Regions from separate parts of the Sulfitobacter sp. M13 genome, predicted to be linked through region 2. Evidence: riboswitches for the same ligand, from Rfam matches in the RefSeq annotation. Region 2 holds a riboswitch; the other holds the start of a gene.
The links. A riboswitch is a leader RNA that binds a small molecule or an ion and turns the genes downstream of it on or off. The one in region 2 is predicted to bind cobalamin.
Positions count from the first base shown of each region.

Region 1: it holds a riboswitch for cobalamin, as region 2 does, so the genes downstream of both, bluB (5,6-dimethylbenzimidazole synthase) here and ACVBAU_RS15800 (DUF1636 family protein) in region 2, are expected to answer to the same signal.

Region 1 covers NZ_CM130281.1:1,067,029-1,070,440, reverse strand. Annotated here, with positions in the region: gene ACVBAU_RS05085 (hypothetical protein) at 146-1,144, opposite strand; gene bluB (5,6-dimethylbenzimidazole synthase) at 1,372-2,052, opposite strand; cobalamin riboswitch at 2,103-2,280, opposite strand; gene ACVBAU_RS05075 (hypothetical protein) at 2,316-3,047, opposite strand.
Region 2 covers NZ_CM130281.1:3,260,231-3,263,642, forward strand. Annotated here, with positions in the region: gene ACVBAU_RS15795 (cobyric acid synthase) at 61-1,521, opposite strand; cobalamin riboswitch at 1,688-1,905, shown strand; gene ACVBAU_RS15800 (DUF1636 family protein) at 2,000-2,380, shown strand; gene cobW (cobalamin biosynthesis protein CobW) at 2,377-3,411, shown strand.

The sequences.
Region 1 (3,412 bases), 1.1 Mb from region 2:
GTTCGGCTTTCGCAGCTCAGTTGCCCATCTGATCGACGTTCCGCTGACCGGCTACTGTGCCGTGCACACTCTCGCGAATCGCCGATGGAATAAAAAAACCCCGACCACTTGTGCAGCCGGGGTTTCAATTTTCACGTTATGCGGATTAACCGCGGTATGTCAGACCGGCAAACAAGCGGCCTTGGTCGCGGTGACGGCCACCGTGGACAGACCCTGCAACCGATGCGACACCGGCGATCAACGACGCAGCAGCCAGAACGAAGGCTGTCAGAATGGCCGCGTTACGGGCCGCCTGAGCTGCGTCGATTGCAGCTTCTTTCGCCGCTTCAGCAGCTTGCTCGGCTTCGGCCTTGGCTGCGGCGATTGCCTCTTCGGCCTCTTGGCGCGCTTCCTGCGCTTCGGTCACGACCGTATCGACACGTTTCTTCGCCTGTGCTTGTGTCAGATCGGTACGTGCAGCGACGGCACCGGCAAGATAGGTCCGATCCTCTTCGCTCACTTCACCCGTGCGGTAGACATTTGCCATGATGCTGGCTGTCTGCTGTGCCAGCTCTTCTGGATCAGCGGTGGTCGGGTTAACCTGATTTGGACGCAAAAGCTGGTTCGACAGATAGTCGGTCGGATCATTCTTTGCCTCGTCCGGAATCGCCGCACCAGCAGCATCAGCCAGACCAGCTGCAGCACCGCCCACGGCAGAGCCCGCAGCTTCGACAACAGTACCGGCTGCTTTGCCTGCACCAGCAGCAACATTGCCTGCGGTGTTGGCGGCAAATGTAAAGGCAGTGGACAGCATAACGGCAGTGATAACCGACCCGAGGCCCCAAACAACCAGACCATTGATCCCGTCACGTGCAGTCACTTCGTCTTCCGTCGCGCTTTCAACACGGCGGCGCATACGGCCAGCGATATAGCCCCCTGCTAGGTAAGACGCGATCAGCGTGATCACCAGCCACAGCGCCGTCAGCACCAGTTCAAGTGTGGAAGAATTGTCTGTCCCGTCCAGCGTGATCGACGACAGGCCAAGCGCCGCGCCAAAGCTGGTCAGCAACAGGCCAATGGCCACAGCGACAACGGTACCTGCGAAAATTGCAGGCCAGTCGACATATGATCCGTCGGGTGTTTTGTCAGTAAGTGTCGTATTCATGTAATTGCCTCCCCGGCATTGAATTACGCTAGGCCGATGAGCGAAAGAACCGCCATGACAACAACCACAAGACCTACGAGATAAATGATACCGCCCATTTGAAATAATCCTCTGTTAGCGCCCGCGCGACATACGCAGGCTTCAGAGGGGGAACGTCATGGAACCGGCAAAGTTCCGCCAGTTGCTCAAATATTCGACGTGTCCCATGACACAGGGGGAATACCCGCCTAGGGGTCACCCTGCCATTTGCCGTCAAAGATCATTTCGTCCACGGGGAGCCGCTTGCTCCAGCCCTTCACCTCAAGCTCGGGCGTTTGATACATCTCGTCGACGTGCCCCAGACACAGGTAGCCGACGATCTCTATGCGGTCGGGGATACCCAGCAAGCTGCGCAAATCCGCATCGTGGAACACGCTGACCCACCCCATGCCGATGCCTTCGGCGCGCGCGGCAAGCCAAAGGTTCTGGATCGCGCAGACGGTGCTATAAAGGTCCATACTTTGATTGTGGGTGCGGCCCAGTACCACCTTGCCGCCGCGGCTGCGATCACAGGTCACGCATATATTGACGGGAGCCTTGCGTATGCCTTCGAGCTTGAGCGACCGGTAGGTCGTCTGCCGATCCCCCTCAAACATCTGGGCGGCTTCCTCGTTCGCGGTGTTGAAGGCCTGCCAGACCTGATCGCGCGCCTGCTGGTCGCGGATCACGATGAAATTCCACGGTTGTGACAGGCCGACCGAGGGCGCGTGGTGCGCGGCGGTCAAAATTCGGTGCAGGACATCGTCTGCAACGGGATCGGGCAAGAACTGATCGCGCACATCACGGCGGGTAAAGATTGCCTTGTACACGGCGTCGCGTTCAGCATCTGAGAAAGGCGCGGCGGGTGCCAGCGCGGACGATATCGGCATTGTTCATTCCCCAACAATACATTTCTGCGCCTATCCCGCTGTCCACGCGGGGCAAGCTGTACTGTCTGGCCGGTCTTCTGACTTAGGGTCGTCTGGTCTGCACGCCTTCCCGGATATCTCCAGTGGCCTAGGCGCAAACCATCCCCATTACAGCGTTGGGCACGTGCAGGACTTTCACCCGCTTCCCGATTCTTCCGCCACGCGGACACCAGACCGTCCTATTGGGCCACGGCTATCCGCCCGGAACAAGCCCTATCGCGGGATCAGCTGCGTTTGGTCGCGAAAATCTTTCTCATGACGGCGTCAAACTCGTTCCATGAAATGACCGCCTTATTGCCGGCATAGCCGTGATAATAGGACCGCCCGCTAGCAGTGGGAAACCCGGCCCAGATACGCGCAAGGTTTTCCATAAAGCGGTGGCGGCTGATCTCGCCCTTCTTGAAGGACACGAACCCTGCATCGGCCAAGAGAATATCCGCCAGCCCGTCCTGCAGCTTTGGCGTAAAGCGGTCGTTTTTGCTGAGCCCTGCCTGACGCACAAGGCTGCGCAAGGTGGCAGGTATGAACTGATACCGCCCAATGGCGTGTTGCTGTCCGGGTGTGCGGTCGATCCAGCGATAGATTTCGCCGATGGTCATCTGTGTCGGGCGCTGCGGCGGCAGGCGCTTGGCCCCGTACTGCACGGCGTCGTACCCTTTGGGGCCGGCCTCGGCCCAAGCAATGAGGCTTTTGAGGTCAGCCGCAGTGCTGACACCGCTGAACGCCTGAAAGGAACGGCTGCGGCTGCTGATGGTGGGGGTACGAGCCTGCGCTTTGGGCTGGACCTTGTGGCGCAGTTTGATCTGCCCCTGTCCCGCGGATTGCATGGCGTTAAACGAAATATCGCTTTGCATGGCCGACCGGGCCCCCGAGAGGCTGAAACTATCAGCGCTGGCAGCGGTGGCGGCCATCAGTGCGGCCGTGGCAAGAATTGGCAGTGTGTGTGTAACTTTCATGTCATCCCCCATGATGAAAAATTGTCATGGACCTATCGTGACCGCTGACGGCTGCGCTTTCATTTGCGCAAGCAGGTGGGTCGGGGGCATCGACGGATAGGGGGCGGTATCTTTTGGGATAGAGGGCTATCCCGCCGTGCGGTTGCCCCCTTCGTTCAGACGGGATTTGGCGGCGCGACACGTCAGACCGCCCGCCGCGAACGTCTGGCACCCAAACAGGGGATTCGCGGTAAATCGGGGTAAAAACGTATACCCCATGACCCCCTTCCGAGCCGTCAAGCCTGCTTTCAGAACCTAAACCATGATATTCACTTGCTTAATCCGACCCGCAACGGTGGCTGTTTTGTCGGAGTTGCGCTATGTTC
Region 2 (3,412 bases):
TATCCCCGCGATCCCGCAATTAAGCAAGCGTCGTGATCGTGACCAAAGGTCAGGCCTGCATTATGCAACCGGCGCGGCACTCGCCAGCAGCGCAGACACGTCCAGATGTGTTTCCATGTGGTCGGCCAACGCATCGAGCGTGTCTTCGACGGTCTGACTGTAGGAGGTCGGACCCGCAGCCAGACCCAGCTGTTGTAACCACGCGCTGCGGAACGCGTCATTCGTAAACAGCCCATGCAGATAGGTACCGCTGATCTTGCCGTCGCGCGACCCTGCCCCGTCTGGCACACCGTTGATGCGCGAGAACGGGGTGGTGCAATCGGGCCCCAAGGTGTGGCCGATGTGGATTTCATAGCCGTCGATCTGCGTGGCGGTCGCGGTGTGGTCTGCGGTGACGCGGGTCAGGGTCTTGTCCGGTGCCATGCGGGTTTCGACATCCAGCAGGCCCAGCCCCTCTTCGCGGCCCGCAGGTCCCTCAAAGCCCTGCGGATCCTCGATAAACCGGCCCAGCATCTGGTAGCCGCCGCAAATTCCCAACACCGCGCCGCCGCGCCGCACATGGGCATATAGGTCGATGTCCCACCCTTGAGCGCGCAGAAATGCGAGATCGCCGCGGGTGGATTTCGTGCCCGGCAGGATCACCAGATCGGCGTCGGCGGGCAGCGGCGTACCGGGGGGCACCATGGTCAAGCGCACCGACGGCTCTGCCGCAAGCGGGTCAAGGTCGTCGAAATTGGCGATGCGCGACAGCATCGGGCAGACGATGTGGAAACCGCCCGCCGATGGGGCACGCGACAGGTCCACCGCGTCTTCGGCGGGCAGCAGATGTGCATTGGCGAACCATGGCAGGGTGCCAAAACCGGTCCAGCCGGTGCGGCGTTCAATCTCGCGGTATCCCTCGTCGAACAGGCTGACATCGCCGCGAAACTTGTTGACCAGAAAGCCGGTGATCATCGCTGCATCTTCCGGGTCCATGACCACCTGCGTGCCGACGATCTGGGCGATGACGCCGCCACGATTGATATCGCCGGCCAGCACGACAGGCACGCCTGCGGCGCGGGCAAAGCCCATGTTAGCGAGGTCGTTCTGGCGCAAGTTCGTTTCAGCCGGGCTGCCCGCCCCTTCGACGATAATCAAATCGGCGCTTTGTCCGAGGATACCGAAACTTTCGAGCACGGGGGCCATCAGCCCTGCGCGGGCCTTGCTGAAATCGCGCGCTTGCAGGGTGCTGTGGCGGTGTCCCTGCACGATCACCTGTGACCCGCTGTCGGTTTCCGGTTTCAGCAAAATGGGGTTCATATGCACCGATAGGGGCCGTCCGCAGGCAATCGCTTGCAAGGCCTGGGCGCGGCCAATCTCTCCGCCATCGTCGGTGACGGCGGCGTTGTTCGACATGTTCTGCGGCTTGAACGGCGCAACAGAGAGACCGCGGCGCGTCGCGGCGCGGCACAGCCCTGCCACCAGCATGGATTTCCCCACATTCGACCCGGTGCCCTGGATCATGATAGCGCGGGTGGGCATGGCGGAACCTCGTGTTTTTCTTGCAGCCCTTGGTGTCAGCCTGCGATGATCCCGTCAAGCATCCGCAGCGCGCCGGCACGGGGGGGCGGTCGCGGTAAAATCCGCGCAAAGCGGGTTTGGCCCCCGCGTTATGACAGCCGCTGCTTGACAGAGGCGGGCAAATGACCAATGCAGGGCGTATGTTGGTTCCTGTCCCAGACAGGCGAAGAGGGAACGCGATACGCATTGATCCAGCCTTGGGTCAGCGCCAAGCGCAGCCGCCCCCGCGACCGTGACCGGAGAGACCTTTCAACCACTGGCCCGATGGCTGGGAAGGTGAAAAGTTGCAAGGCAAGCTGCCTTAGATCCGCAAGCCGGGAGACCTGCCAGCATAGTTTGTAACGGGCGAACGGGGTGTTTCGCGACTGGCCTAGAACGCTGTTCGCATGTCGTTCGCTGCTGGCGATCCCCCTTGGCCCATCGACGTATGAGGCAAGATATGACCACCACGGATCAACCGGTCACCGTCACCATCTGCACCACCTGCCGCGCAGGTCAGATCACCCCCGAGGACGCGCCGCGCCCCGGCCAACAGCTGTTTGACGCGCTGTCGGGGCAACTGCCTGACGGTGTGCAACTGCGCGGTGCCGAATGTCTGTCGGCCTGTTCGCGGGGCTGTTCGATGGTTCTGTCGGGCGGTCCGTCACGCTGGACCTATGTGTACGGCGATCTCGACACCGACGCCCATTTGTCCGACATCGTGAACGGCGTCTCCGCCTATGCCCAGACCACCGACGGCGTGGTACCCTGGCGTGAACGCCCCGTGGTTTTCCGCAAACAATCCATTGCTCGCATTCCCCCACAGGAGCCTACCGAATGACCAACCTTACCAAAATTCCCGTCACCGTGATCACCGGTTTTCTGGGTGCCGGCAAAACCACCTTTATCCGTCACCTGATGGAAAATGCGGGCTCCAAGCGTCTGGCCGTGCTGGTCAATGAATTCGGCACCGCCGGTGTGGATGGCGATATCCTGAAATCCTGCGCGATCGACAACTGCCCCGCCGAGAACATCGTCGAGCTGGCGAACGGCTGCATCTGCTGCACCGTGGCCGATGACTTTATCCCCACGATCGAGGCGTTGATGGCTTTGCCGCAAACGCCGGATCACATCCTGATCGAAACCTCCGGCCTTGCGCTGCCCAAACCCTTGCTCAAGGCGTTTGACTGGCCCGCAATCCGGTCGCGCATCACCGTGGACGGCGTGATCACCCTTGCCGATGCAGAAGCCGTGGCGAGCGGGCAGTTCGCCCCCGATCTGGATGCCATCGCTGCGCAGCGCGACGCGGATGACAGTCTGGATCACGAAACGCCGCTGTCCGAAGTCTTTGAGGACCAGATTGCCTGCGCCGATATCGTGCTGCTGTCCAAGGCCGATCTGGCGGGCCCCGAAGGCGTAGAAGCCGCGCGCAAGGTGATCGAGGCCCACGCGCCGCGCAAGCTGCCGATCATTCCGATGACCGAAGGCGTGATTGACCCGCGCGTTGTACTGGGGCTCGAAGCCGCCGCCGAGGATGACATCGACGCACGCCCCAGCCACCACGACGGGCATGATGACCACGAGCATGACGATTTCGAAAGCGTTGTGATCGACATGGGCGAAGTCGCCGATGTCGCCACGCTTGAGGCCGCCGTGCTGCGGCTGGCGCGCGAACAGAAAATCCTGCGCGTCAAAGGCTATATCGCTGTGCAGGACAAACCGATGCGTCTGTTGGTGCAGGCCGTGGGCGAACGTGTACGCAGCCAGTTCGACCGCCCTTGGGGGGACACGCCGCGCCGCAGCCAGCTGGTCGTGATCGCAGAGCATGATCACGTGAACGAAGCCGCGATCCGCGCGGTGCTAGAGGGCTAAA